Regions from separate parts of the Paenalcaligenes sp. DL 463 genome, predicted to be linked through region 2. Evidence: predicted binding sites of a transcription regulator. Region 2 holds the regulator's gene; the other holds the start of a gene.
The links. The regulator LexA, encoded in region 2, represses DNA repair genes until DNA is damaged. The targets are predictions, from matches to a motif close to ACTGTATNNNNATACAGT.

Region 1: recA (recombinase RecA) is a predicted target of LexA. The motif match lies at 5,189-5,206, and genes of this name have one in related genera.

What each region holds. Positions count from the first base shown of each region.
Region 1 is NZ_JBYBKX010000001.1:1,487,520-1,498,725, forward strand. Features, by position in the region: gene pbpC (penicillin-binding protein 1C) at 1-1,242, shown strand, start outside; gene AC2UZI_RS06925 (SecDF P1 head subdomain-containing protein) at 1,342-1,959, shown strand; gene AC2UZI_RS06930 (hypothetical protein) at 1,969-2,415, shown strand; gene AC2UZI_RS06935 (aspartate carbamoyltransferase) at 2,557-3,852, shown strand; gene AC2UZI_RS06940 (recombination-associated protein RdgC) at 3,927-4,829, opposite strand; gene recA (recombinase RecA) at 5,294-6,382, shown strand; gene recX (recombination regulator RecX) at 6,388-6,921, shown strand; gene AC2UZI_RS06955 (DUF2889 domain-containing protein) at 7,276-7,854, shown strand; gene sucC (ADP-forming succinate--CoA ligase subunit beta) at 7,929-9,089, shown strand; gene sucD (succinate--CoA ligase subunit alpha) at 9,111-9,992, shown strand; gene AC2UZI_RS06970 (TerC family protein) at 10,242-10,955, shown strand; gene AC2UZI_RS06975 (hypothetical protein) at 10,952-11,077, shown strand; gene hemC (hydroxymethylbilane synthase) at 11,081-11,206, shown strand, end outside.
Region 2 is NZ_JBYBKX010000001.1:1,877,999-1,889,204, forward strand. Features, by position in the region: gene AC2UZI_RS09005 (low molecular weight protein-tyrosine-phosphatase) at 1-207, opposite strand, end outside; gene uvrB (excinuclease ABC subunit UvrB) at 360-2,387, opposite strand; gene AC2UZI_RS09015 (amino acid aminotransferase) at 2,474-3,673, shown strand; gene lexA (transcriptional repressor LexA) at 3,822-4,475, shown strand; gene lon (endopeptidase La) at 4,575-7,031, opposite strand; gene clpX (ATP-dependent Clp protease ATP-binding subunit ClpX) at 7,188-8,495, opposite strand; gene clpP (ATP-dependent Clp endopeptidase proteolytic subunit ClpP) at 8,590-9,249, opposite strand; gene tig (trigger factor) at 9,249-10,559, opposite strand; gene AC2UZI_RS09045 (CaiB/BaiF CoA transferase family protein) at 10,790-11,206, shown strand, end outside.

The DNA.
Region 1 (11,206 bases), 390 kb from region 2:
GCTCGACGACAAGCGGGCTCAACGCTGAAACCCTTTCTTTACGCCCTTGCTATTGCAGACCGCCGGCTCACGGCCGCGTCACTGCTCGAAGACTCTGCTCTTAGCCTGAATACGCTGAATGGTTTGTATGTGCCGCAAAATTATAATTTGCAGTTCACGGGTTGGGTCTCGGCACGAAAAGCGCTGGCGTCTTCGCTAAACATTCCCGCGGTTCGGGTACTAACACTGATGCCCATTCCGGATTTTTGGCAGTTGTTACGTTACTTAGGGCTGCCTTTGCAGCAAGACGCAGATTTTTATGGGTACAGCTTAGCGTTGGGCAGTGCTGATGTAGATCTTCTGTCGCTCACGAATGCGTATAGAACGCTTGCTAATTTGGGCTGTCATAGTGCTCCTGTTTGGAGAAGAACCACAGTTGTTCACAAATCTTTAGCTTCTTCCGATGAGCTAAGTGATTCGAATTGTAACGTTGGTGGGATGGCCGAACAGCGGAATGACGTTGACCCAGTGCAGCCCTCGTTAAAACGGGCTTTGCTCGATCCTGCTGCGGCATGGATTGTTTCTGATATGTTGTCAGATCGCCAAGCGCGTGCTTATACCTTTGGGTTGGATAGCGCCTTAAGCACACCGTTTTGGACGGCCGTGAAAACAGGTACCAGCAAAGACATGCGAGACAACTGGGCAATAGGGTACAGCAGTCATTATACGGTGGGTGTTTGGGTGGGAAACAGTGATGGTGAGCCCATGATGAATGTCTCAGGAGTGAGCGGGGCTGCCCCTGTTTGGCATGAAGTCATGCGCTACTTGCACAGCGAGCACACGTCAACACCGCCATTGCCTCCTCATAATGTGGTCAGCACTGCACTGCGATTTGAAGGGGTCGCTGAGCCGGACCGAAATGAGTATTTTTTGGCAGGAACAGAGTTCGACCTTGTAAAGCGAGCAGCTGTTGATTTACAGCTCGGACAAGAGCTCATACAGATGGCACAGATTGTGTCTCCCGTAGCGGGTACGGTTTATGCTTTTGATCCTGACATTCCTGCTGAGCATCAAAAAATTAGATTGGCGGCGAGCAGGGACACCGACTTGATTTGGAAATTTAACGGTACGACGGTTGCAAATGGTAGCGTTGCTTGGTGGCCGCTCACGCCAGGTCGCTTTATTATCGACTTATTCGATAAGCATGAGCGACATTTAGATCGTCGCGAAATTATGGTGCGGGGAGCCAAACTCTTGCATTAGGTTTAATAAACGTTCTACTGCGGAACATATTGTATTAAGCTGTTAAACTTTTTACCCCGTACAGCGCTTACAGTAACTTTGAAAATAAGAGGAAGTATTATGCACAGTAAACGATGGATCAGCCGTATTTTTGCTTCGATGGGTTTGGTTGCGCTGGCCGCGTGTCAGACTGTGCCCCAACAGACGGACACGGCAGCTCAAGCGCCAGCGACAGGCCAGCCTCAAAGCGCAGTAACGCCAGAGGCATCCGCGCAGCAAACAGCGCCAGAACAGCAGATATCCCCCGTATTGGTATTCTTAGCCGACACACAATCGCAGCCAAACTGGGTAGAGGTTGATATTGAACCCAATGGCAAACTGTATGTACAGCCCGAGGCGTTTATTGGTGTAGAGGACTTAATGAGTGTCGAGGCAGGGCGTAGTGAAGCAGGTGATGGATTGCTGGCTTTAGATTTGAACCCACAGGCAGCCGCACTACTAACGAAAGTAACCTCAGAGAATATTAATAAGCGTTTAGCGCTAGTTGTGGATGGAACTATGCTGGCCGTACCGGGTTTTTCTGAACCGATTTCGGGTGGACGTTTGGTGTTCATGGTTGGGTCAGAACAAAATGCGTTAACCGCCGCCCGTATTATTGCAGGCGAAGGTGCTACACCTGATCGTGGACCAAATGCTCAGCCTGCTACCAACACTGCACCAAGCATTCCTGCACAATAGAGAGCGGCGTTGACACACTCTACGGGTATTGCGGCTTATGGCACCTTAATAAGCCGAAGCCTGCATATCGGTTTCTACAGTGTGGTCGTGCTGAATGCCGGCGGACTATTTTTGGTTCTATTAGCAGCCTTTGATACTGTTCCGTCGGTTTTTAGCCCGATGTGGTTACGCATGCCATTACTTATTTATGTAGTGGGTGTGCTATTTGCTTTTATGGGTTTGTTTTGGACCCATTTGCTTAGTGTTAGCCTATTGGCTCAAAGTGTGGCTGGACGTCTAGGCCGAGGCCATTGGCTGCCTATGCTGTGCGCCACCTTGTCTTACGGTTTAAGTCTTCTTGCTTTTGTAGCCGGCTGCTGGCTCAGTGTCGCCTTAGCGGGCGTAGCAAGCTCACACGCTACTACGTCTTACGAACTTCCAAAAAATCATCCTCCTGTTGTTCCAAGATACGAATAAATGTCGTGTTTTCGCGAATTTCTACTCGTTTTGGACGACTCCTTCATCGAATTGACAACGGCGCTCGCTTTTATCAAGCAACCTAAATAAAATATACGCAATGCGTATATTTTTGTTTATGTTCTTTATAAAGGAACTGCCATGGCCGTCTCCCAACAGGTGTTTTTACGCGACGCAATGCGTCGCTTGAATCTGACTCGTGATATTTTCGCAGCGCGTATCGGTGTGAAGCGTAGAGCATTGGATACTTGGCTGCTACCCGAAGGGTCGCAAGAGTTTCGTAGTATGCCCGAGGTAGTACAGCGATTCGTCACCGAAATCGTAGAAAATGAATTGCTATTGGCTAAATATGCGCAGAGCGCACAGTCAGGCCCTTTACGCGAACGTATTGCCACTGGGGGGAAGCATCAGTTACTGTCAGTAGAGCAATTTACACGAGAATCGGTAGAAGAGCTTTTTAGTGTGGCTGATATCATGCAACCCATAGCACGCCGACAAAAGGTTTCTAGGGTTCTTGAGGGTGCAGTACTTGGTAATCTATTTTTCGAGGCCAGCACACGGACTCGTGTCAGTTTTGGTGCGGCATTTTGCCGTTTGGGTGGTTCGGTTTGTGACACCACTGGCTTTACGTTTTCATCCATGGCGAAAGGCGAGTCCATTTATGACACCAGTCGAGTAATGAGCGGCTATGTTGATGCCATGGTGATCCGTCATCCTGAGCAGGGTTCAGTCGCTGAATTTGCTAGGGCGACCAATATCCCCGTTGTGAATGGGGGGGATGGAGCAGGTGAGCACCCGAGCCAAGCATTATTAGACCTCTACACGATCTTGACCGAATTCTCTCGGTTAGGGAAATTGTTGGATGGAGCTCATATTGCTGTTACTGGCGACTTAAAGTATGGGCGCACTGTGCATTCGTTGGTGAAGTTATTGGCCCTTTACAGAGGGTTAACGTTCACGTTGGTCTCTCCGCCCGGCTTAGAAATGCCTGACGATGTCATTGAGCAAGTGGCCAAACAAGGTAATCACGTTATCGAGCAACATCACTCTTTGGAAGAGGGGATAAAAGGGGCGGATGTTATTTATGCCACGCGTGTGCAGAAAGAGCGCTTTTCTGATGAGCAGCTAGAGGGCTACACCTCTGACTTCCAAGTGAACAAAGATGTGGTCGATCGTTGTTGTGGTCCTGACGTTATTGTGCTGCACCCACTGCCACGAGATAGCCGAGAAGGGGCACATGATTTACACGTGGATTTGAATCACGACCCGCGTTTGGGAATTTTCCGGCAGGCGGATAATGGTATCCCTGTACGAATGGCCATTTTTGCGGTGTTGTTAGGGGTAGAGAATTTGGTGCAACACTCAATGCGCGATGTGACGTGGAGTCCACCTTCACACATTGGACCTGAGGATGCCGTGTTCCACGGAATGTACTAATTTTTCAGCTGCTACATAAACTAACGCCATGCTAAGCATGGCGTTAGTTGTGTTAAGACGGCGTTATCCTTGTGTTAAACGACGGTTTTTTCACCGCCTAAGGCTTCAATCAGATCATTGAGCATCGGGGCTAATTCGGCGGTCATCAATGTCATATCAGAGTCAAACAGTTCCGACTCATCACCTGATAGAGACTCGTTTTGCTCTTTCAGTACATCCAACGGGGCCAGTCGTTTAACTTCTAGCCCATCCGTTAGTACAAATGAAATTTTGTCATTCCATGTGAGCGCAAGGCGGGTGCATTGCTTGCCGGATTCGATGTGTTTACGTACCTCTTCGATATCGATGCTGTGACGAACGTAGCGCACGACAGCCCGACTCTCGCTGGTTGAGCGTAGTTCGGTGTCTTGGTCAATGCTGAAGTTGCTAGGGGCTTGATCTTCTGCCAACCACGACGTCATGGCAGAGGCGGGCGACAGTTCGGTGTACAACGGCAAAACGGGGAAGGGGTCTAAGCTTTTAGCCAGTAAGCCCATGACCTCGTCACCGGTGGCAGCCGCTGCTGCATCAACAATTAACCAGTGGTTTTTGGTGTCAATCCAGATTTTGGTGTCGCGATGAATACTAAAGGCTCGTGGCATGAGCTCGGTAATGACTTGCTCTTTGATTTCACGAACCTGCTTACGCCCCGGCTTGTACCCTTGCTCATCTTCGATGTCTCGCGCTTTAACGCGGGTGACTTGGTTGATGACCGTAGCGGGAAGCAGCTTCTTTTCAGACCGTACGCTGATTAATAACTGACCATTAAGGTTGTGAACTAAAGGGCCGCCTTCGCGAGGGGCGATCCACCCCACACTAACGGGGTCTTGACTGGTTCCTGGTTGGAAACTGTGGGTTTCTAAAGCGCTTTCTAGCTCATCAGGCGTGTAAGACCAAGCTTGGGAAAGACGGAAAATACGTAAATTTTTAAACCACATGAACAATACTTTAGGATGCAGCCAAAGCCGTTGGTAGCGATACCGCTTTGACAAATGAGTGAGAGAATGGAGGTTGATTGTACGCCCAAATTTATCTCTGTCGAGCGCTTAGCGTTGGTCTAAGCTTAGCAACCTTGACCTTCGTTGACAAAGAATTGAGCCGTGTTTAACCAGCGTTGATCCGGCGCATAGTACGGGAAGTAGGCGTTTTGATCCAGAGTGACTTCTACGTTAGCGCCCCCTTTTTTCTGTCGCGTATGGCCTAATTATGTTTAGGTGTGCAGACACAAAAATTAACGAAAGTTGTAATCGTTGCTTGATAGCCTATGGCAAGTCAGATTATTTTACTTTACTGGTTATCTGTGTATTTATACAGTATAATTTAAGATTCGCTATTTAAGGTCAAAATTGTATGATGTGGCCTGCACGACTTTTTCCGTATATTTATATTCAAGGAATCCTTCATGGACGATAAACGAAGCAAAGCTGTTTCAGCCGAGCGTAGCAAAGCCCTCGCAGCTGCTTTGTCTCAAATCGAGAAGCAATTTGGTAAGGGCTCGGTCATGCGCTATGGCGACAACCAAGTCGAGCACGATATCCAAGTTTGCTCAACGGGCTCACTGGGGTTAGATATTGCCTTGGGGGTTGGGGGCTTACCGCGTGGCCGAGTGGTTGAAATCTATGGCCCTGAGTCTTCCGGTAAAACAACGCTTACGCTACAAGTTATTGCTGAAATGCAAAAAATTGGTGGCACCTGCGCTTTCGTTGATGCCGAGCACGCGCTTGATGTTCAATATGCTCAAAAAGTGGGTGTGAATATTAGTGATTTGCTTATTTCACAGCCTGATACGGGTGAGCAAGCCTTAGAAATCACCGAGGCTCTCGTACGCTCTGGCTCTGTAGACCTTATTGTGGTCGACTCTGTAGCCGCCTTAACGCCTAAAGCGGAAATCGAAGGTGATATGGGCGATTCCCTACCCGGACTACAGGCACGACTGATGAGTCAAGCCTTACGTAAATTGACCGCCACCATCAAACGCGCTAATTGCATGGTTATTTTTATTAACCAAATACGCATGAAAATTGGGGTCATGTTTGGTAACCCTGAAACGACCACAGGCGGTAACGCACTGAAATTTTACTCTTCAGTCCGCCTTGATATCCGTCGCATCGGTTCAATTAAACGTGGCGACGAGGTTGTCGGTAATGAAACCCGTGTAAAGGTTGTTAAAAACAAGGTGGCGCCTCCCTTTAAGCAGGCAGAGTTCGACATCATGTATGGCGCGGGTATTTCTCGTGAAGGCGAAATTGTTGATCTAGCGGTGCAGGCAGGTATTGTTGATCGTGCAGGGGCTTGGTATAGCTACGAAAGCACTCGAATTGGTCAAGGTAAAGACAACGCCCGCGAGTTTCTGCGAGAGAATCCCGTTATGGCGCGCGAGATCGAGAATCGTGTGCGTGAAAAGTTTGGTGTTGTGCAAATGGCAGCGGCAGAGCCTAAAGCGGCTGAGTCCAAGCCAGAAAGTGTAGATAGCCCTGAAATTAAAGACTAGTTTTTATGGTCTACGATAACGAGCCTTTCGAGTCCGATCCTGACGAGTTTGCTGAACGTTTAGCGACGTCTCACAAGCCTGCAGGGCCTTCTTTGAAGGCTCGTGCTATCGATTTCCTTTCTCGTCGTGAGCATTCCCGCGTAGAGTTACAACGCAAGCTAATGCGGTATAGCGATGATTCATCCGAGATCGAGTCACTGCTTGATCAATTAGAACGTGAGAAATGGCTATCAGACGAACGTTTTGCTCAAAGCTTGCTTAACCGCCGGGCCCATAAACTGGGTTCTCGGCGTATAGCGCAAGAGCTACGTCAGAATGGGATTGATGCCGATAGCGTTACAGAGCTGCTTGAGTCCTTAAGTGGCTCTGAATACGAGCGCGCTTATGAGGTATGGGAGCGAAAGTTCGGTGCTGCGCCGCTTGACCAAAAAGAATACGCGCGCCAATGCCGTTTTATTCTAAGTCGTGGTTTCAGTAGCGATATTTTTAATAAGATCATCAGCGCTGCTAAAAAAGACGCAGCCCAATCTGATCGGTAATTATAAAAGCGAACTTCATTAAACGCTTGAATGTCACTCAGGGTTTCAAAGCAAGTACGTTTTGCTTGCTCTAAAAATGCTTTGACATAGCCCGAGTCATGATCTTCGGTACGCACGGCTGCGTATAAATCTAGCCAAATGCCGTTCTCAGCCAATTTGACCGTGCGTCGCCATCCATATTTTTAGCGTCAGACTTTCCACCTGATAAGTCTGCCACGCTATACCTTAGTATTACTACAGCTTATCAGCACTGAATGCCTACAAAAATGAGTTCTTGTCTAGTTATACTCATGATACGAGGTGCGTTATACTCTTTGAATCATTCTGTACTTTGCCGCTTTAAACCCTTAATACATGCCGCTTCCTCCTCCTTCCGCCTCACGCGAAGCTCTACATACTCGAACCATTCGCGCGCAAGCTTTCACGCGCGCTGACGGGCAATGGGATATCGAGGCTCAGCTTACTGATATCAAGGCTTATGATTTTCCTGCCGCATTTGGTGGAACGCATGAGGCCGGCAAGCCAGTACATCATCTATTATTGCGAATCACGATAGACAAAACGTTCACGATCACTGAGGCTGTGGCGGCTTACGATGCTGCGCCTTACGGGGCGGCATGCACCGCGATTACGCCAACGTATCAACAGCTTATCGGCTTAAATTTAGTGAAAGGGTTTCGTCGTGCTGTGCGTGAGCGATTTGGCAGAACGGCTGGATGCACCCACATGACAGAGTTGACTGATGTCCTGCCTACTGTTGCGATTCAGTCCATGGCAAATCGTGTGCATAGCCCTAATCCTCCCACCGGAAACGAGGCGACACGTCCGTTTCATGTTGATGGCTGCCATGCTATGCATAGTTCGGGCGAGGTGGTCAAAGCGAAATATCCCCGATGGTACATTGAGCCTGAAACCGTTGAGGTAGAAGCGTAGATTGGTTCCTAATATTTTGTCGGCACGCCGACTCTAGTTTTTTTTAATGTGTTTTTAAGACTGACAGGTAATAAATGAAAATTCATGAATATCAGGGCAAAGCACTGCTACGGAAGTACGGAGTGGTTGTACCACGCGGTAAGCCGGCATTTTCCGTTGACGAAGCTGTAGCCATCGCTGAAGAGTTGGGTGGACCCGTCTGGGTAGTTAAAGCACAAATTCATGCCGGCGGTCGAGGTATGGGTGGTGGTGTTAAATTGGCACGCTCAATCGATGAGGTTAAAGAGCTGGCGAATGAAATTCTAGGTATGCAACTGATCACGCATCAGACCAGCCCTGAAGGACAAAAAGTACGCCGCTTACTCGTTGAAGACGGTGCAGACATCAAAACGGAATACTACGTAGGGATCGTCACTGATCGCGAATCTCAGCGTGTTTGCGTGATGGCCTCAGCTGAAGGTGGTATGGAGATCGAAGAGGTCGCTGAAAGCAATCCCGATGCCATTCTTAAGGTTTTTGTTGACCCTGCCACAGGATTAACCGATGAAGAGGCCGTAGGTTTAGCCGCAGGTATTGGTATTCCTGAAGCTTCTCAAGCCAAAGCGGCTGCTGAGTTCCAAAAGCTTTATAAAGCTTATTGGGAAACCGATGCGTCACTGGCTGAAATTAACCCGCTGATTCTCACCGGCTCTGGTGACATCATGGCCTTAGATGCGAAGTTTAATTTCGACACCAATGCTCTTTACCGTCAACCTGAGTTGGTCGAATACCGCGACTTGGACGAAGAAGATCCCGCTGAAATCGAAGCGAGCAAATACGACTTAGCCTACATTCAATTGGATGGCAATATCGGATGTCTAGTAAATGGTGCTGGTCTAGCGATGGCCACGATGGATACCATTAAGTTGTTCGGTGGAGAGCCAGCAAACTTTCTGGACGTAGGTGGTGGCGCAACAGCAGAAAAAGTTACCGAAGCCTTTAAGATCATGTTGTCTAACCAAGAAGTGAAAGCCATTTTGGTGAACATTTTTGGTGGCATCATGCGTTGCGACGTCATTGCAGAAGGTGTAATCGCTGCATGTAAAGCCGTGAACCTTAACGTGCCGCTCGTGGTGCGTATGAAAGGCACCAACGAAGAACTAGGTAAAAAAATGCTTGCCGACTCCGGTCTGCCCATCATCAGTGCCGACACGATGGCTGAAGCAGCCACTAAAGTCGTTGCCGCAGCCAAATAAGTACGGGAAAAGGTTTAATAAATGTCGATTCTAATCAATAGAGACACAAAAGTTATCACGCAAGGTATTACTGGTAAAACAGGCCAGTTCCATACACGCATGTGCCGTGAGTACGGTAATGGCCAAGAGGCCTTCGTTGCAGGGGTAAACCCAAAGCGTGCAGGGGAAGACTTCGAAGGTATTCCTATTTACGCTAACGTCAGCGATGCTCGTGATGCGACCGGTGCTACGGTTTCGGTTATTTACGTTCCACCAGCAGGCGCAGCAGCGGCTATCTGGGAAGCGGTTGATGCCGATCTGGATTTGGTGATTTGTATTACTGAAGGTATTCCTGTGCGTGACATGCTTGAGCTACGCAATCGCATGCGCGCCGAGAACAAAAAGACCTTATTGCTAGGTCCTAATTGCCCCGGTTTAATCACTCCCGACGAAATTAAAATCGGTATTATGCCTGGGCATATTCACCGTAAAGGGCGTATTGGCGTGGTAAGCCGTTCAGGTACGCTGACTTACGAAGCGGTTGCTCAGGTGACCGAGCTTGGTTTGGGCCAATCCGCTGCGGTGGGTATTGGTGGTGATCCGATCAACGGTCTTAAACATATTGATGTATTGAAAATGTTTAACGACGATCCAGAGACCGATGCCGTGATCATGATTGGTGAAATTGGTGGTCCAGATGAAGTCAACGCTGCATTGTGGGCTAAAGACAATATGACTAAGCCTATTGTTGGGTTTATTGCTGGTGTGACAGCGCCTCCAGGAAAACGTATGGGCCACGCCGGTGCGCTAATTTCTGGTGGTGCCGATACGGCTGATGCCAAGCTTGAGGTTATGGAAGCTTGCGGTATCCGTACTACTCGCGATCCATCTGAAATGGGCAAACTGCTTAAATCCATTCTGTAAGATCGGTGATAAGTAGGCGCTAATTTTATGAACCCATAAAATCAGCGCAGCTTCGTTAAAACACCCCGTTGCTTCATCTAGCACGGGGTGTTTTCTCTTTCTTGGAACCCCAACCCTCTTACTTTACTGTTTGTGATCAAACGGTATTTAGTATACAGTTTGCCTTGGTTGTTTTTCGTCATCAATGGCGCAAAGCAAAACGACATTACGTTATAAACTTGCTATACAACGTTCCCAATAAGGAAAAAAATGATCGAATTCTTTGAAATGCTCCATTGGGGAGCACTACTGCAGATAGTGATGATTGATATCTTGCTAGGTGGAGATAATGCCGTGGTTATTGCCTTGGCCTGTCGAAATTTAGATCATAAGAATCGGATGAAAGGTATCTTTTGGGGCACTGCAGGTGCAATTGGATTGCGCGTTATTTTGATCTTTTTTGCCTTAAGTTTATTGGGTATCCCCTTCTTAAAGATTGTGGGGGCCATATTACTTGTTTGGATTGGTTTAAAGCTATTGATGCCAGATGACGGTCATCATGATGGGATACAAGCCAGCTCTTCCGTTTGGGCCGCAGTAAAAACCATTCTAGTGGCCGATTTTGTGATGAGTTTAGATAACGTGATTGCTATTGCAGGTGCTGCTCAAAATGTGCAAGCGGATCACCAAATGGGGTATGTCATTTTTGGTCTACTGCTAAGCGTACCCATTATTATCTGGGGTAGTACTATCGTCTTGCGTTTAATTGACCGTTTCCCTATTGTTGTTACACTGGGCGCAGGTCTATTGGGCTGGATTGCCGGAGGCATGCTGGTAACGGATGTTATTGTCGAACGTCAATTCGGTGTCATACCAAATGGGTATAAAATAGCAATAGAGCTAGGCCTTGCTGTCTTGCTCGTTGTCGTCGGCAAATGGATGGCCAGACGCAAAACATTAGCTAAAGAAAGGATTACATCATGAGTTTTTTACGCAACTCAGATCGAAAAAAACACGAATCAGGCCTGTCTCTGTTACAGGGTCTTGGTATTCTTGCTGTTATCGGCATTGTCGGCGCTGCCATCGCACGCTATTTTGCAGGTTAAGTAATGTCGTTAGCAACACCAGAAACCTTGGTTATCGCCACGCGAGCAAGCCGTTTAGCCATGTGGCAAGCCGAGCATGTTCGCGATCGTATTAAGTCCTTGTACCCACAGTGTGACGTGCAGTTGTTA
Region 2 (11,206 bases):
ATTGGAAAGGTCGTACCCGCGTTTAGTAGCGGCATTCAACACTCGGTGATCAGGCCCCTGCCCGATGTAGGTCTCGGTGATGACGGCGGAATCAACAACAATTTGGCCCGACAGCTGCGTTTCTTTGATAAAACGCTTTAACACTGCTTCTGCACTCAACGAGCGGCAAATGTTTCCCGTACAGACGAAAAGTATCTTACTCATAATAAATTGAAGTGTGCGGGAAAACACTGAACATGGCAACCTGCATAAACGTAGCTTCTACGCTAAAGCCCGCATGACAGGATGATGACGTTAAATGAAAAAATAACGCCATGTCGGGTTTTCACTACAAAACATCCTGCCTACACTCGTTCTGGTTAATTTAAAAGCGCTTGCTCTTTTAACTGGCGTAGTGCGTCCCGAGTTTGTGCCGCCTCTTCAAACTCCAGATTTTGCGCATGGTCCATCATTTGTTTTTCTAAGCGCTTAATCTCTCGCGCAAGCCGTTTCGAATCACTTAATAACTCGCTTGGAAATTCGTGCTCTGCTTCAGCTTTATTGGCTGCAGCAGCACTAACGCCATCAATTAAATCACGGACAGCTTTGATCACACCACGAGCGGTAATACCATGCTCGACGTTAAACGCCAACTGCTTTTCACGACGCCGCGCCGTTTCCTCCATGGCTTTTCGCATGGAATCAGTAATACGATCCGCATACAAAATGGCATGCCCATTCAAATTTCGAGCTGAACGGCCAATCGTTTGTATAAGACTACGCTCTGATCGTAGAAAGCCTTCTTTATCCGCATCCAAAATGGCAACAAGTGACACCTCAGGGATATCAAGCCCTTCTCGCAGCAAGTTGATCCCCACTAAGACATCAAAAGCGCCTAAACGCAGGTCGCGAATAATTTCAACCCGCTCGACCGTATCAATATCAGAGTGTAAGTAGCGCACCTTAATACCGTGCTCGGCTAAATAATCGGTCAAATCTTCGGACATGCGCTTCGTTAGCGTTGTAACCAATACACGCTCTTGTGCCGCCACGCGTAATTTTATTTCACCCAACAAATCATCGACCTGCGTGGTGGCCGGCCGGATCTCGACTTCAGGATCCACTAAGCCGGTAGGCCTGACCACCTGCTCAACCACCGCATCGGTATGCTCTTGCTCGTAGTTCGAAGGCGTCGCCGACACAAACACCGTCTGTGGCATCCGAGTTTCAAACTCTTCTAACTTTAGTGGCCGGTTATCGACAGCAGACGGCAATCTAAAGCCAAACTGCACCAAGGTCTCTTTACGGGATCGGTCACCACGATACATGCCACTCAGTTGCCCGATCGTGACATGGCTTTCATCAATGAACATCAACGCGTCTTTAGGCAGGTAATCAATCAAGGTCGGCGGGGGTTCGCCCGGCGCAGCACCGGATAAATGACGCGAGTAATTTTCAATACCTTTACAGAACCCCAACTCGTTCATCATTTCCAAGTCAAAACGCGTTCGCTGCTCTAAACGTTGGGCTTCGACCAATTGACCAGACTGCGTTAAATAATCCAGACGCTCGCGTAGCTCTAACTTAATCGATTCAATAGCGCGTAGCACCGTTTCTCGAGGCGTCACAAAGTGCGAGCCAGGGAAAACGGTGTAACGCCGAAGGTCTTGTTGGGTGACCCCTGTTAACGGATCAAAAAGCGCCAAGGACTCGATCTCGTCGTCAAACATCGTGATACGCAAGGCTAGCTCGGCGTTTTCTGCGGGAAACACATCAATGACTTCGCCTCTGGCTCGAAAAATGCCACGCGCAAAATCCACGTCGTTACGCTCATACTGCATCGCCACTAACCGAGCCAATAACTCTTGCCGAGGAATGGTGTCCCCAGTGCGTAAGGTCAGGACCATGGCATGATAATCACTCGGATTTCCGATACCGTAGATACATGACACCGAACCCACGATGATTGTGTCGCGCCGCTCTAGCAAGCTTTTAGTGGCAGACAAGCGCATCTGTTCAATGTGCTCGTTAATGGAGGAGTCTTTCTCGATGAACAAGTCACGCGAAGGGACATAGGCCTCAGGTTGGTAGTAATCGTAGTAAGAAACAAAATACTCGACCGCATTTCGAGGAAAAAACTCTCGCATCTCAGAATACAGTTGCGCCGCCAAGGTTTTATTCGGTGCTAGCACAATGGCAGGACGCCCTGTACGCGCAATCACATTGGCCATCGTGTAGGTCTTACCCGAGCCGGTGACGCCCAATAAGGTTTGAAACATTAAGCCATCGCCTAAACCTTCTACTAGCTCTGATATCGCCGTCGGTTGGTCGCCGGCAGGCGGGTACGGCTGATACAGCGAAAACGGACTATCGGGGTACTCGATAAAGCTAGGTTTAAAATCTTGCATACTGGACACGCCTACATGGAAGCCCTTATTATCACATTAATATTTTGTGTTTTTGTATCAATTAACTCAACGCTTTCAACGTAACTATGACTTCACTTTTCGTCTCTGTAGAACAAGCTCCTCGCGACCCCATTCTAGGTCTAAATGAACAGTACAACGCAGACACGAGACCGTCGAAAGTGAATCTAGGGGTCGGTGTTTATTACGATGACGAAGGCAAGTTACCCTTACTCAAAGCAGTACATCAAGCCGAAGATGCATTAGCAGCAGCCTCGTTAGCCCGTGCGTACCTACCCATAGAAGGGATCACCGACTATAACAAAGGCGCTCAACGTTTATTACTGGGCAACGACTCACCTATTATCGCAGAAGGACGCGCGGTCACCGTACAAACACTTGGCGGAACCGGGGCGTTAAAAATCGGAGCCGACTTTCTAAAACAATTATTGCCTCAGTCTAAAGTCGCTATCAGCAGCCCCAGCTGGGAGAATCACCGCGCCTTATTTGAACGCGCTGGCTTCGAGGTGGTTAACTACAACTACTACGACCCAGCCTCTCATAGCTTAGACTTCGAGGGCATGCTCGCCTCGTTGCGCGCCCTGCCGGCCCAAACTATCGTCATCTTACACGCGTGCTGCCATAACCCAACTGGCGTTGATCCCACTGCTGCACAATGGGAAGAAATTGCTGACGTCATCCAAGAGTGCAAGCTGGTTCCCTTTTTGGATATTGCTTACCAAGGCTTCGGCGAAAACTTAGAAGGCGATGCCGCGGTAGTGCGCATGTTAGCTAGCCGAGGCATCAACCTTTTCATCAGCTCGTCCTTTTCTAAATCCTTCTCTCTCTACGGAGAACGTGTGGGCGCACTGACTCTCGTCACGGCAAGCCCTGACGAATCAACCCGAGTGCTCAGCCAAGTTAAGCGCGTGATTCGCACAAACTACTCTAACCCTCCGACGCATGGCGGTAAGGTGATTGCCACCGTATTAAACGAGCCCGAACTCTTTAAGGCATGGGAATCAGAGCTTTCAGAAATGCGTCTTCGCATACGCGACATGCGGTCACAATTTGTGCAAAAACTGAAAGACCTTGGTGTCACCCAAAATTTTGACTTTGTCTTACAACAGCGCGGTATGTTCTCTTACTCTGGGCTTACTGCAGCACAGGTAGACCGTCTACGCGACGAACATGGCATCTATGCGGTAAGCACAGGTCGTATCTGTGTATCCGCCCTGAACAGCCATAATATTGATGACGTGGTAAAGGCCATCGCCGCCGTGCTGTAAAAAACGTCCATTCGGTACTCATAACGAGCCTGATGCTTTCCCAAGCCTCAGGCTTTTTTTACTGAAGACACCCAAAAAACGGTAAAAACTTGATCTTTATCGTGATATGCCGCAGAATCAAAGCTGTATAAATAAACAGCGCAACATCATGGCAGTCAAACTCACTCTTCGGCAGCAACAAGTCTTAGATATTATCCGCAACGAAATCCATCGTACCGGATTCCCGCCAACGCGCGCAGAAATTGCTAAAACCTTAGGCTTCAAATCTGCCAATGCCGCAGAAGACCACCTGAAAGCGTTAGCGCGCAAGGGTGCTATCGAGCTTACCGCTGGCGCCTCTCGTGGTATCCGATTACTTGATAACGATAACCATGGTCTTAACGAGACCTCTCCACTAGGCTCCATACTCAGCGCACTGCAACTTCCGATTATTGGTCACGTCGCGGCGGGTAGCCCTATCTTAGCGGCCGAGCACATCGAACGCGAAATCGGAGTAGAAACCAGTCTTTTTAGTCAAACGCCTGATTACCTTCTTAGGGTTCGAGGCCTTAGTATGCGTGATATTGGTATTCTCGAGGGCGATTTACTGGCCGTTAAGAAAACATCTGACGCACGTAATGGGCAAGTCGTCGTAGCACGTATTGGTGATGACGTGACCGTCAAACGCCTGCAATTAAAAAATAATACGGTTACCTTGCTACCTGAAAATCCAGATTTTCAACCCATTACCATTGACCCCAGCGACGAGTTCTCACTAGAAGGCATCGCCGTGGGCCTAATTCGTACAGCCCCACTACAGTAGACAGAACGAAGCGCCTACACGCTAAGGTAGCCGATAAAAAACAGCCCCATCAAAAAAAATGATGGGGCTGTTTTTCGTGCATGTTCAACAAAGCATGGATTAATGCTTCGTTAAACCACCCGAGCTACTGTCGGTAGCCTTCGAAGCTGCCAATGCCTCTGCCGCTAAGCGCTCTACCTCTTCATCACTTAAAGGGGTCGGCATCTTTTCCAAGGCCACTTCCAAAACACGATCAATCCAACGCACCGGAATAATTTCCAATTCATTCTTCACGTTATCTGGAATCTCCACCAGATCTTTCACGTTCGTTTCGGGAATTAATACGGTTTTAATGCCACCACGTAATGCTGCTAATAGCTTTTCTTTCAAGCCACCAATCTCAAGGACTTCACCACGTAGGGTAATTTCACCCGTCATGGCAACATCCGATCGGATAGGAATACCGCTAAGTGACGACACGATAGCCGTGGTAATCGCAATACCTGCAGACGGACCATCTTTAGGCGTGGCACCGTCTGGGAAGTGTACGTGAATATCCCGTTTCTCAAAGACAGTGTTCGGAATACCCCATTGTTGGGCTCGGGATCTGACCACGGTACGAGCCGCTTCCACGGACTCTTTCATGACGTCACCAATCGAACCTGTGCGCTGTATAACACCTTTACCCGGCATATCAGCCACTTCAATGGTAAGTAAATCGCCACCCACTTCGGTCCACGCTAAACCCGTTACCTGTCCCACTTTGTTCTCTTTCTCGGCCATGCCGTATGTGAAGCGGCGCACACCAAGAAAATCAGCCAAGTTATCGGCGGAAACAATCACAGGTTCTACCTTAGTTTGAACCTTAGCCCGAGGGTTAGGATTCAACTCTAAGAATTTGCGTACTACCTTACGGCACACTTTACCCAACTCGCGCTCAAGCGAACGAACACCAGCCTCTCGAGTGTAATAACGCACGATGTCACGCACGGCGTCTTCATGGATCTCCAGTTCGCCCTCTTTAACACCATTATTCTTGATTAACTTAGGAATAAGGTGATCAAAAGCGATACGCACTTTTTCGTCTTCGGTGTAACCCGACAAGCGAATCACTTCCATACGGTCCAACAGGGCCGGCGGAATATTCAGCGTATTACTGGTCGCAACGAACATGACATCAGACAGATCAAAATCAACTTCCAGATAGTGATCTTGGAACGTGTGGTTCTGCTCAGGATCAAGCACTTCTAGCAATGCTGATGATGGGTCTCCACGGAAATCCGAGCCCATCTTATCAATTTCGTCTAACAAGAATAAGGGGTTACGAACACCGACCTTCGACATGTTTTGCAGAATCTTACCGGGCATTGAACCGATATAAGTTCGGCGATGACCGCGAATTTCGGCCTCGTCACGTACACCACCCAGTGCCATGCGCACATATTTCCGATTCGTTGCGCGAGCAATAGACTGCCCCAATGAGGTTTTACCCACACCTGGTGGGCCCACCAGGCAAAGAATAGGTGTCTTAAGTTTGCTTACGCGCTGCTGCACCGCAAGGTATTCAACAATGCGATCTTTTACTTTTTCCAAACCAAAATGATCATCGTCAAGCACAGTTTGGGCATTACCCAGCGAGTGATTGATACGGCTTTTCTTGCGCCAAGGCATGCTTAACAGCGTGTCTATGTAATTACGCACCACCGTTGCCTCGGCAGACATAGGCGACATCATTTTTAGCTTTTTAAGCTCAGCCTCGGCTTTTTTCTGCGCGTCTTTAGGCAGCTTCGCTTCTTCAATGCGCTTTTCAAGCTCTTCAATGTCAGCGCCCTCTTCGCCTTCGCCTAACTCTTTCTGAATGGCCTTCACTTGCTCATTCAAATAGTAATCGCGCTGACTTTTCTCCATTTGCTTTTTGACACGGCCACGGATGCGCTTCTCGACCTGTAAAATGTCGATTTCAGACTCTAGCTGAGCCAGCAACGCCTCTAAACGCTCGCCAATATCTGTGGACTCAAGCATGGCTTGCTTTTGCTCGAGTTTAAGCGTGAGATGTGCCGAAACGGTATCAGCCAAGCGTCCAGGCTCGTCAATGCCGGAAAGGGAGGTCAGAATTTCCTGAGGCAGCTTTTTATTCAACTTCACATACTGCTCGAATTGGGCAAGCACAGCGCGACGCAAAGCTTCGTGCTCGGCACTGGAAGCGTCAACATTATCGGCTGCCACAGCGGTAGCCATAAAATGGGTTTCAACGTCGTTGATCGATTGAATACGTGCTCGCTGCACGCCTTCTACTAATACTTTTACGGTGCCATCAGGCAGCTTTAGCATTTGCAGTATCGTAGCGGCACACCCGATGTCATACATATCATCGGGAGTGGGCTCGTCTTTGCTCGCCGTTTTTTGCGCAACAAGTAAGATGCTGTTGCCATTTTCCATGGCCAGCTCTAGCGCTTTAATTGAGCGTGGGCGACCGACAAATAGCGGAATCACCATGTGCGGAAACACCACCACATCGCGCAACGGCAGTAGCGGCAGGTCCATGGGTTCCGTCGATAGAATCTGGCTCGCAGACATAGTAATTTCCTTTAATTAAGCCTGACATCTAAAGGGGAAGCGTTAGGCTTCCCCTCGTCGATGACCTTCACCTCTACACATTGTGACGTTATTTGATATTTCAAGAGCCGGCACAATAAGAGATTTAGGACTCAGCGTGGAAAAGAGCGAGCTATATTAAGCAACCGCATTCTTAAGTGGAGGTCGATCTGAATCGTTATCTGTATTTTCTTGATCTTTTTCGCTACGTAACACAAGTTCAGGCTTTGCTGCCCCAGTGATCGCGTCAGCGGTAAGTACCACTTTTGCCACATCTGCACGTGACGGCAGTTCATACATCGTATCAAGCAAGGCTTGTTCTACAATCGAGCGCAATCCACGTGCTCCGGTACGACGTTGAATCGCGGCTTTAGCCACGGCATGTAAGGCCTCGTCTTGCACATCAAGCTCGACATCTTCCATGGCAAACAATTGCTGAAATTGCTTGATAAGCGCGTTACGAGGCTCGGTAAGAATCTTGACTAAGGAGTCTTCGTGTAGCTCTTCTAGCGTGGCCACTACTGGCAAACGCCCGACCAGCTCTGGAATTAAGCCAAACTTAATAAGGTCTTGAGGCTCGACTTCTGCAAAAAGCTCACCCACGCCACGCTCGGAACTGGCTTTTACCGACGCAGAGAAACCAATGCCGGATTTTTCAGTTCTATCACGAATGACTTTCTCAAGTCCGTCAAACGCGCCGCCCACGACAAACAGAATGTTGGTGGTGTCGACTTGAACGAAATCTTGATTAGGGTGCTTACGTCCACCTTGGGGCGGTACAGAAGCGACGGTGCCTTCAATCAGCTTAAGCAAGGCCTGCTGCACGCCTTCACCGGACACATCACGTGTAATGGAAGGATTATCAGTTTTACGTGAGATCTTATCGATTTCGTCGATATAGATAATCGCTGTTTGTGCTTTTTCTACGTCGTAATCGCAAGCTTGCAATAGCTTCTGGACAATGTTCTCAACATCTTCCCCCACATAACCGGCTTCCGTTAATGTGGTGGCATCGGCCATCACAAACGGCACATTAAGCATGCGAGCTAAGGTTTGGGCTAATAAGGTTTTACCTGAGCCTGTAGGTCCGATTAGGAGAATATTACTTTTGGCGAGCTCGACCCCATCACTCGTAACGTCTGAATAACGAATACGCTTGTAATGGTTATATACCGCAACCGCCAAATTCCGCTTAGGAGCATTCTGACCAATCACATATTGATCAAGAAACTCTTTAATTTCCTGAGGTTTAGGTAGTTCAGTTTTTACGGCTGCTTTGGCGCTTTCTTGCGACTCTTCATGAATGATGTCGTTGCACAGGCCAATGCATTCATCGCAAATAAACACCGACCCCGGGCCAGCGATCAGTTTGCCGACTTCATGCTGACTTTTGTTACAAAATGAACAATGCAGAGCTTTGTCGTCGGCCGAGTTTTTATCGGACATATTGATCTATATGAAATTCGGTGAACAAGCGTGTGAACGCTTAAGGCTGAAACAACAGAATACCACCAGACTGCTAGCAGTCTGGTGGTGTCGCTTACTCGTCGTCAGAACGATGAGTAAATACCTTATCGATAAGGCCGTAGGTTACGGCTTCATCAGCAGCTAAGAAACGGTCTCGCTCGGTATCCAGTGCAATCTGCTCAATGCTTTGTCCCGTATTACGAGCCAAAATATCATTGAGTCTTTCACGTAAACTCAGGATTTCTCTGGCCTGAATTTCGATGTCAGATGCTTGCCCTTGAGCGCCGCCTGAAGGCTGATGAATCATGATGCGCGAGTTGGGTAATGCGTAACGCTTACCTTTTTTACCCGCCGCTAACAAAAACGCCCCCATGCTAGCTGCCATACCCGTACATAAGGTGGATACCTCGGGTTTGACGAACTGCATGGTGTCGTAAATTGCCATACCTGCGTAAACAGAGCCGCCCGGTGAATTGATGTAGAGTGATAAATCTTTATCAGGATTCTCGGACTCTAAGAACAACAACTGCGCAACAATTAAGTTAGCCGAATGATCGTTCACCGGACCAACCAAAAAGATCAAACGCTCACGCAGGAGACGGGAATAGATGTCATAAGACCTTTCACCCCGACCCGATTGCTCTACCACCATTGGTATATAACCTAAACCACTGGGTGTAACCGACTGGCCTCCATGCATTGATGCATAGAAATCGATAAAACGAGACGACATTAGTTTGTTCCCATAATTTGGTCGAACGCCACCTCTTCGTCTGTAACCTTAGCCTGCGACAACACATGCTCAACCACGTTATCTTCGAGCACAATCGCCTCAATCTCTCCACGACGTTCGCGGTCGGATAGATAATAAGTTACAACTTGAGCGGGCTGTTCGTAATTTTGAGCGAACTCTTCAATACGAGCGCGAACTTGCTCTGGCTTGGCCTGCAACTCTGCAGATTTCACCAACTCTGATAGTAGCAGACCCAAACGCACACGACGCTCAGACTCTTCACGGAAGGTATCTTCTGGAATAGGCATCTTATCGGCATCGGGTAAGCCACGAGATTTCAGCTCTTCGCGCGCTGCGGCAATACGATTTTGAATTTCGCTATCGACCAACGCTTTAGGAAGGTCAAATTCGCTAGCCGCGAGAAGAGCTTCCATCACGCTGCCTTTGGTGCGAGCCAATACGCGGGCTTTCACCTCACGCTCGATATTGACGCGGATATCTGCTAGTAACGCTTCAACATTACCTTCTTCTTGGCCAAGTGAAGTCGCAAATTCGTCGTTAAGTTCGGGGAGTACCGCCTCAGCAACTTCAGTCACTGTGATGGCGAACTGAGCTGTTTTACCAGCAACCTCAGCGCCACCGTAATCTGCTGGGAACTCAAGTGGGAAGGTTTTCTCTTCGCCAGCTTTCATGCCCGTTACGGCTTCTTCGAACTCTGGCAACATGCGACCTTCGCCTAATACAAAGGAGAAGCCTTCTGCTGAGCCACCATCAAACGCGACGTCGTCGATTGTGCCTTTAAAGTCGAGCGTAACGCGATCGCCTTCCGAGGCTGCGCGGCCTTCACGTGCTTCATATTGCGCACGCTGCTTACGCAAAATATCAACGGTGCTTTGCACTTCATCGTCACCGACTTGACATGCACTACGTGTAATATCCAGTGCGCTGAGGTCAGGAAGCGTAATTTCGGGATAAACCTCGAAGGTTGCAGTAAAGGCCATGGTGCCCTCGTCTGCTTCGCCCTCTTTGCCTTCCACGTTAGGCGAACCAGCTACGCGCAAACCCGTTGCTTGAATTGCGGAATCAAGCGCTTTACCTAATTCGCTATTAATTGCATCGTAACGAATGCCTGGGCCGTGACTACGTTCAATCATGGCAAGTGGAGCTTTACCAGGCCGGAAGCCTTGGATCTTCGCTGTGCGCGCCACACGTTTTAGTTGTGTCTGGACTTCTTTTTCGACGTCGGCCACCGAAACGACCAAATCGATTCGGCGCTCCAAACCGGACAAAATTTCAACATCGGGCTGCATTAGAGACCTATTAAAATGAGTAAGTGAACAAAATAATCGATCATTTTACCGAAATTTGGCAACAATAACCGTATAACCCTATATTCAATAGCAAGCTGACCTATTGTGTCTAGTCATTTTTCGTCAAAACAAAGGTTTTCTACGCTTTCTGGCCGTTATATCAGACTATTTCCCGATTCTTCTGCCTGTAAACTTAAGCTATTCGTTTAACTTGTGTCGATCCTATCATTATGAAATCACCTCTCCCGCCCGTTAACGCCCTTGAAGGGATACGTGTATTAGAACTAGGACAGTTAATCGCTGGTCCCTTCGCCGCAAAAATTCTGGGCGAATTCGGCGCAGACGTCATAAAAGTCGAAAGCCCGACCAGTGGTGACCCACTACGAAAATGGCGCATGTTACATGCCGATAACTCGGTCTGGTGGGAGGTCCAATCACGAAACAAGAAGTCAGTCGCGCTTGATTTACGACAACCTGAAGCGCAAGACATCATTCGGAAGCTTGTTGAGGATTGTGATGTGCTCATCGAAAACTTTCGCCCCGGCACCCTCGAAGGTTGGGGCTTAGGCTGGGAGGTGTTAAGCACCATCAACCCAAAGCTAATTATGTTGCGCGTGTCAGGATACGGACAAACAGGTCCTTATAAA